2 regions of the Lentilactobacillus terminaliae genome follow, and region 2 is predicted to be linked to the other one. Evidence: riboswitches for the same ligand, from Rfam matches in the RefSeq annotation. Region 2 holds a riboswitch; the other holds the start of a gene.
What was found. Region 2 has a riboswitch for thiamine pyrophosphate ahead of thiM (hydroxyethylthiazole kinase). Riboswitches for the same ligand answer to the same signal wherever they lie in the genome.
Positions count from the first base shown of each region.

Region 1: linked by a shared signal. The riboswitch ahead of O0236_RS01700 (ECF transporter S component) and the one ahead of thiM (hydroxyethylthiazole kinase) in region 2 are both predicted to bind thiamine pyrophosphate.

Region 1 covers NZ_CP168151.1:353,703-357,894, forward strand. Annotated here, with positions in the region: gene O0236_RS01690 (energy-coupling factor transporter transmembrane component T family protein) at 1-302, opposite strand, end outside; gene O0236_RS01695 (ABC transporter ATP-binding protein) at 299-1,729, opposite strand; gene O0236_RS01700 (ECF transporter S component) at 1,741-2,322, opposite strand; TPP riboswitch at 2,462-2,552, opposite strand; gene O0236_RS01705 (Cof-type HAD-IIB family hydrolase) at 2,664-3,470, shown strand; gene O0236_RS01710 (linear amide C-N hydrolase) at 3,462-4,192, opposite strand, start outside.
Region 2 covers NZ_CP168151.1:1,754,000-1,758,191, forward strand. Annotated here, with positions in the region: gene thiE (thiamine phosphate synthase) at 21-674, opposite strand; gene thiD (bifunctional hydroxymethylpyrimidine kinase/phosphomethylpyrimidine kinase) at 658-1,485, opposite strand; gene thiM (hydroxyethylthiazole kinase) at 1,500-2,288, opposite strand; TPP riboswitch at 2,347-2,453, opposite strand; gene O0236_RS09345 (oxidoreductase) at 2,479-3,363, opposite strand; gene O0236_RS09350 (aldo/keto reductase) at 3,509-4,192, shown strand, end outside.

The sequences.
Region 1 (4,192 bases), 530 kb from region 2:
AAATCAACAAACTCTGTGGTAATCGTAAAAGTTGCACCTAAGAACACGTATGCGTATATCCGCGTGAATAAGATGATACCAAATACTAAGCCACCACCGTACAGCCATTGGGAAACAAATAATCCTAACGCTGGGAATAGTGGCCAGAGAATCAAACCCATAAATTGCTTAAAACTAATATGTTTGAGCAGTAAGTAAATCACACTAAAGCTGATCAATGCTAGATTGACAATTAGATTAGTAGTGAACGATATTTCAAGGGCAATGATAATGACTAGAAGTAGTTTTAATCCAGGATTCATTTGAGTACCTCCTGGTATTGTAAGTTGTGGTTCATGAAGCTGACGTGATAGTCGATTAGATCAGTAATACCAGTAAACTGATGAGAAATCATGATTTGAGTTTGGCCAAATTGTTGTTTGGCGGTTAATAAAAAGCCCACGATTATTTGCAAAGATTTGTAATCTAATCCTTTAAATGGTTCATCCAAAAGCAGGACGGGTGGATTCATAATCAGCATTTCTAGGATTTGCAGCTTCTTTTTTTGACCTTCACTTAAAGAATAAACAACTTGATCCATTCGATCGGTAAAGCCTAACTTGTCGATCATGTCGGTAATCATATCGTCAGAATAATTCTTAGTGATCCGATGCTGCTTAGATAATTCGATCTCTTCTTGAACAGTAATCGCTAAAAATTGATTTTCAGCATCTTGAAACAACAAACTCACCTGTTTTGCGTAGCTTAGTGGGCGGATTGTGCGAATGTTTTTATCTTTAAAGAACACGTTACCGCTGTATGGTAAAAGCTTGGTTAACGCAGAGAAAAGCGTTGATTTACCAATACCATTGTCGCCTGTAATCAGGGTCGTTTTTTGCTCATAAAAACTAAACTCAGATAGATTCAATAGGGTAGTGTGATGTGGTCCCAAAGAAAAATCATGCAGATTCAAAATGATACGGTCAGTTGAGTTGGGTTGGGTAACTGGAATCGATTCGATCCGGTTATCGGCAAATTGTTTGAATAATTTTTGAGCCTCAACTGCAGCTAACTTGCTGATCTGGTATTGCTCAGGGTCTAAGTAGAAAAAATTATCGATTAATGACTCATAACTACTTAAATCATGATCGGCAATGATAATTGTCTTGTGATAGTTGGTTTGCAGTTGCTTTAATTTGTGGAGTAAGTCAATCCGAGTTGGAAAATCGATGCTCGCAAATGGTTCATCTAGCACAATCACTTCCGCATCCATTGCGATGATACTAGCCAGCGCTAATCGTTGTTTCTGACCTCCAGAAAGTGAGTTGATTTCGCGATCAACTAACTCACTGATACCAGTAAATTCAAGTGCATGGTCAATAATAGCGTCCATTTTTGATGGGTCAGTCTGCAAATTTTCTAACACGAAAATCAGTTCATCTCTGACAACACTCATGGCAAATTGCTGATTAGGATTTTGAAACATCATTGCTACCAGATGGTTTTTGACTTGAGGATCCACAGTGGTTATATCAGTTCCATTAAATGAAATGGTGCCAGAGGCCTCACCATTCGTGAAGTTAGGGTAGAGGCTGGCAATGAATTTTAGCAACGTTGTCTTACCACTCCCTGAAGGACCAGATAATAGTGAAAACTCACCATCTGGAAACGTCAGATTGAGGTCATTTAAGACATTCGCACTGGTTTCTGGATATTTAAAATTAAAGTTTGTGATCGTAACGTCAGCCATGAATGATCCCTCTAATTGTTGTTAGTCGATACTGAAATATGACTTCTATCAAGCATGTTAGTGATTGCCTTGGTTAGGAGGCCACCAAAGATAAAGGTGGAAATATATCTAGTGATAAAGAGGCCAATAATCATTAATGGTGCGTAATGACCATAACCATTTTTGATAATGTCCCAAGCAAAAGTAATTACTACAGTCGTCAAAATGGAAAGATTAAGTCCGAGCCAACCATATTTTTTATAACCGGTTAAGGCAAAACCTAGCTCGGAACCAACTCCTTGAACGATTCCGGAAATAAAGGCACCGGCACCCCATTGGCCACCAAGAAATACTTCTACTGCTGATCCTAAGAATTCACCTAAGAAAGCTGAACCAAAGGTTTTAATCAAATAACCAGTTAATGGACCTGCCATGGTCCACAATCCCATTAGGATGTCATTGGCAAATGGAGCTATGCCGATTGGAGTCAGTGCCACAGTTAGGGCAGTGTATAAGAACCCAGCTCCCCAAAAAATAATTCCGCTAAAAATAGCGATCAATGCTACTAAAATGATGTTGTGCAAAGTCCAAGGACTTTTTTTCTTGTTTGTCATAAAACAAGACCTCCAAAATGTATTTCATACAGACTATGGAGATTATCGATCATGAACAATAAAAAACCGGCCCACCCAAGTAAAACAGGGTGAACCGGTAAGTTAAAATTCATCGTAAGTGCAGCGGTATCTAGTATCAGATACAACTGAATTATGCTCCCTTCGCTGGTACTAACCAGATCAGGTTCGATGGGTTTTATCTCAGCCTTTTGGCACCCCAGATAGTTGTATGATCTTTTTCAGTATACAAGTTTACTAAAAGTTTCGCAATCGATTAATCAGGATGAATGCGTTAGAATAATAGGTGACTTTTATCAATTCAATAGTAGGGAGAGTTTTAAATGATTAAAGTAATTGCTTCTGACATGGACGGCACGTTTTTAAACGATGCTGGTGAATTTGATAACCAAAAGTTTCAAAAACAGCTTGACCAAATGCAAGATAAAAATATGCACTTCATCTGTGCAACTAGTAATACATATGCCCATTCATTACGACAATTTCATGATGTGAAAGGGCCTATTTCATATGTTTGTGACAATGGTGCTCACGTCATTGATGAACGAGGTGTTTCGGTGGTTGAATCACCGATGGAACCTATGTTAGTTCAAAAGATTGTGGAATATCTCCAAACTGAGCCTGAATTTAATGGCGCTGAAATCATTTTGGCTGGTCGGAATGGCGATTACTGTAATTTACCAGCAGATTCAGACGGCTTTAAGGCATCACAACGTTTTTATGAAGACTTGCAGTCAGTTAGTGATCTGAACTTAATTTTTGATACGATTTATAAAATCGATGTGATGGTGGCAGGAGAAAGTGCTTTGAGAATGGCCCATGACATCAATGTAAAATTTGTGAATCGAGTAACCGCTGTTTCAAGTGGCATGAACGGTGTGGACATCATGAGTGATGACACTTCTAAAGCTACAGGCATCCAAGCATTGCTTGATGAGTGGAACTTAACGTTTGATGATGTTGCCGCCTTCGGTGATAACGCCAACGATTATGCGATGTTGAGCGAATCAGCAGAGGGCTTCGCCATGAAAAATGCCGCTGATGATTTGTTAGCTATAGTAAGTAACGTAACTGAATTGACTAACAATGAAGCTGGAGTGCAAACCAAAATTGATGAATATCTAAAGTAAAAAATGAGTTGTATGAGGTTCTTGGTCCAGCACATCAGCTAAGGAATGAATCATGGGTGTTTGACTTTGACAGTCCGTGAACTGATACGTCAGACTTGTGCAATCCCATTCGGAGATGTAATGAGTAAAATTAAAGTTGGGATGGTCATTCATCGTTGGTTTAAACGGAATTGCGACCTCTGAAAGAATCTGATTCAAAAAGATAGTTGCTAGTTCAGAATCGGCTGGTTTAGCCGTCCCCAATTTATTAATTGCCGCATACACGAATCGAGTGGTTGGTGTATTGGTTGGCTGGGGAACGTGATTATTAACCACATACTTTCTAGCCACAGCTTGCCATTCAGTTGAATCGTTAGTTGAAACGTCCAGCTGATTTTTCAGGTTTTTAATATGTTCTGGGTATGTTGGTGAATTAGTTAAAACACCAATGTTGTCGGTTGTTACAACTAATTGATGGTCTAATGGTTCAATGATAACCGTTCTACCAGTTTTGTCCGCTAATAACCAATGAAATGAATAGATTTCATTGCCTGATAACCATTTTTGACCAATAATTGCAATGTCAGGTAAATTTGTTAATACTTCAGAAATGGATTGATGCTCGGCTAATACCCAACTAAGAAAGTCCTGTGGAGTCAGATTGAGCTGGTTATCTACTGGTGCTTGGTGATAGCTAGCTTTTAATGGAAACATTAATTCAGCGCAACTCAGGCCTTGGGTAT
Region 2 (4,192 bases):
ATTACTTTATAGAAACATTATTAATAATTGATTTTCTTTAATCGCTTAACGGTTCGGCGAATGTCAGTGCTTTGAGCAATCACCGAAATAACTGAACTACCTGCCACACCTGTGTGAGCCAATTCTGCGACGTTGTTTTCACTAATGCCACCAATAGCCACAATCGGATATTGACTATATTTAACCAGCTCTGCAATTCCGTCAGTACCAATGACTGGATCCGCATCATCTTTAGACTGGGTTGGAAAAACGGGACCGCTTCCCAGATAAGCTAACTCAGATAGCTGATTAGCGGCCTGGACTTGGGCAATCGTATTACACGAAAGACCGATAAACATTTGCTGACCAATTTCAGCAATCACTTGGTTAATTCTTTCATCCTTTTGACCAACATGAATCCCATCAGCCTTCACTTGTCGAGCCAGAGCGACATCATCATCAACGATGAAGGGTACCTGATACTGAGCACAAAGTTGCTGCAACTGCTTAGCCATTGCTAATTTGTCGTCACCAGTTAACGCATGTGTACCCTTTTCACGAAATTGAAAAGCAGTAATGCCAGCTTCAAGGGCCTCGGTTAATACCGAGGGTAATGTCTTCGTGGCATCCTTAATATCTTGAGTGCCACAAATGAAGTAGGCTGTCAGCATTGACCGTTTAAATTTCATCGTCATTGGCTTCTCCTTTAACATGAGCCCAGTGATTCAATGGTCCATGACCATGACCGACTTGGATGCCCTGTTCAATCGTGGCAGAAACATATTCCTTACCGATTCGAATGGCATCTTCAACTGACTTGCCCTTAGCTAATTCAGAGGTAATGCATGAAGAAAGCGTATCTCCGGTACCATGAGTGCGGTTAGTATCCACGCGGGGACTTGTCATCCAGAAACTGTCGCCATTTTCTAGTAAAACAAAGTCTGATGATTCATTGTCATCAGCTTCATGACCACCTTTAACTAACACATTTTTGGCACCCATGTCTTGAAGTTTCTGTGCTGCAACTAACATATCGTCAGAAGATTCAATCTGCATGCCAGTCAATTCAGCAGCTTCAGGTAAGTTGGGCGTTAAAATCGTGGCCAACGGAACAAGCTCTTGCTTAACAGTTTGAATGGCATCTTCTGAAAGTAATCGTGCACCACCCTTGGCAATCATAACTGGATCCACGGTTAATGGACCTAGATCATACTTCTTCAGATTAGCGACGACTGCTTTGACTGATGGAACGTCTGCCAACATCCCTGTTTTTGCCGCACGAATCTTCAAGTCATCAGCGACCGCTTTGAATTGTTCATCAATCAACTTTTCAGGCATGGCCATAAAATCTGCCACCCCAATGGTGTTTTGGGCGGTTACCGCCACAACAACGGCTGCTGAAAACACATGACGTTCCTGCATAGTTTTTATATCGGCCATGACTCCGGCACCACCACCACTATCAGTACCGGCAATCGTCAAAGCTTGAATCGTATCATTTATCATATGCTTAACACTCCTTAGTCAAATTGGGCTGTGTGTTCAACATCAGCAACACTAATCAAATGCAGTTCATCAATCAATTGAGGACCAAATGAGCCAGCCAATGGAACCTGCATCTGATTGGCCACTATTTCACCAGCAGTTGCAAATACCGTTGCTGCTACTTGGGCAGCCTCAAAGTAATCATCTTCAATGGCCACAAAAGTACCAATAATGCTGGAGAGCATATCCCCTGAACCCACATGAAGTTTGAATAAATCAGTGTTGTTATAAACTCGAATGACCGCTTGACCGTTAGTAATGATGTCGGTCTTACCACTGAGCACAACCACGCAATTGCGTTTATTTGCCAAAGCCTTGGCAATTGCTTCTAGATCAGCATCGCCTTCCCCAGCATCAATTCCCTTAGCCTGCCATTCAACATCAGCGAGTGCGGCAATTTCACCAGCGTTACCACGAATCACAGCGACATCAACATTATCTAGTAGCTCATTGCAACGATCCAATCGATATTTCACTGCACCAACTGCCACAGGATCCAACACGATTGGTTTGTGGTATTGGTTCGCGAATTTAGTGACCGCAGCAATCTGTTTTAACTGACCCTCAGTAAATGCTCCTAAGTTCACGGTTACCGAATGGGAGATGTTGACCATTGCTTCGGATTCATTTTCTTCTTCAGACATAATTGGTGAAGCCCCAATTGCGTTAATTCCGTTAGCCACATCTTGGACTGTCACGAAATTGGAAATATTAAATGCAATGGGATTCTTTTGCCGTAATTTATCTAACAATTCAATTTTCATATGCGCTCTCCTTAATAAAAATGCCGTCGCCCAGACATTGCGTATGGACGACGGCTTAAAAAGTCGAGTGACACATTCCCTACGCAAGTGTTGGCTTACAGGTTCAAAGGGATCGAGTTGTTCAAACTCATCTCAGCTGCTATGGCAGCACCCCTAGTGTTTAACTAGTTATTCTATTTATACTATAAGATTACTTGGTTTCTGTGCTTGGGTCAACTTGATTGCGTTGAGACTTTTCTTGGTTGACCATTCGTTGGGCCATAATGCGGACCTGTTCCATCAAAGCATCAAATGCCTTATCTGGCAAAAGACGTTTTAACATAATCGATGCTTTGGCACCATAGCCACCACTGTATCTGGCTTTAGGCTTGGCAGAAAAGGCTGCTTGATCAACCATTCGAGCAATTACCATCGGTTTAGATGCATAACGATATGACAACTCGAAGAAGTCAGCTAACCGACGACTAGCACCAGCATAAGGACCATCACTAGAACTTTCTTTTAACTTATTCATAGCGATAGAACTCCAATTTGATTCAATAGCACCGGGTTCAATTACGACCACATCAATGCCAAATTCTTTTAATTCTTCTCTGATTGAATCACTCATTCCTTCAATCGCAAATTTAGAGCCAACGTACCAACTACCGAGTGGCATCCCTGTCTTACCAGCCATTGATGACATATTAATAATTCGGCCACTGCCTTGTTTACGCATGAATGGTAGAACTGACTGAATCATTTTCATGGCTCCAAAGACGTTGACCTTAAATTGATATTCGCCATCTTTAAGCGGTACTTCTTCCACAGAACCGAACGAACCAAAGCCAGCATTATTAACCAAAACATCAATCCGACCAGCATCCGCATAAATATTTTGGATAGCTTCATCAACACTGTCATAATCAGCTACATCTACATATCCAGTCGTAATACCTAGATCATCTAAATCATTCATCTGATCTACGCGGCGAGACAAAGCATAAACTTGCATTCCATTTCGTTTGAGGTGTTTGGCGATTTCTTTACCGATACCTGAAGAACCGCCCGTCACTATTGCCACTCTTTTTGTCATTAAGTACGCCCCCTAAATTATTTTTACTACGTTCATAATACCATTATTTATGATAGCGTTAACTATTTAGAATTTTAAACTGAATAGTTGAATTTTAAATTTGTTAGGAATAAAATTTTAGTATCAAATTTAAGGAGGAAACAAAATGTCATTAACTGATACTTACACTTTGTACAATGGAGTGAAGATTCCTCAAGTTGGTTTTGGAACCTGGCAATCTGCTGATGGGGATGAAGCCTACCAAGCCGTTAAATGGGCTCTTGAAGCAGGTTATCGTCACATTGATACTGCTGCTGCGTACGGCAACGAAGAAAGCGTGGGCAAAGCCATTAAAGATAGTGGTATTCCCCGTGACGAATTATTTATCACTACTAAACTATGGAATGAAAACCATGGCTATGAAGAAACTAAGCAAGCCTTTGGTGAGTCTCTAGAAAAATTAGGTTTGGATTATGTTGACCTTTACCTAATTCACTGGCCAAACCCAGCTAAGTTCCGTGATAACTGGAAGGAAGCTAATGCTGGTAGTTGGAAAGCATTTGAAGAATTCTACGAAAACGGTACCGCTAAGGCTATCGGAGTTTCAAACTTCAGACCTAAGCATTTGGACGCCTTGTTAGAAACTGCTAAGATCAAGCCAATGGTCAACCAAATGTTCATCAACCCTTCAGACATGCAGCCTGGAATTGTTGAATATAACGATGATCACGATATCTTGACTGAAGCTTACAGCCCTCTTGGTACTGGCTCAATCTTCAAGATTCCTGAATTAAAGGATATTGCTGATAAGTACGGTAAGTCACCAGCACAGGTTGTTCTACGTTGGTCT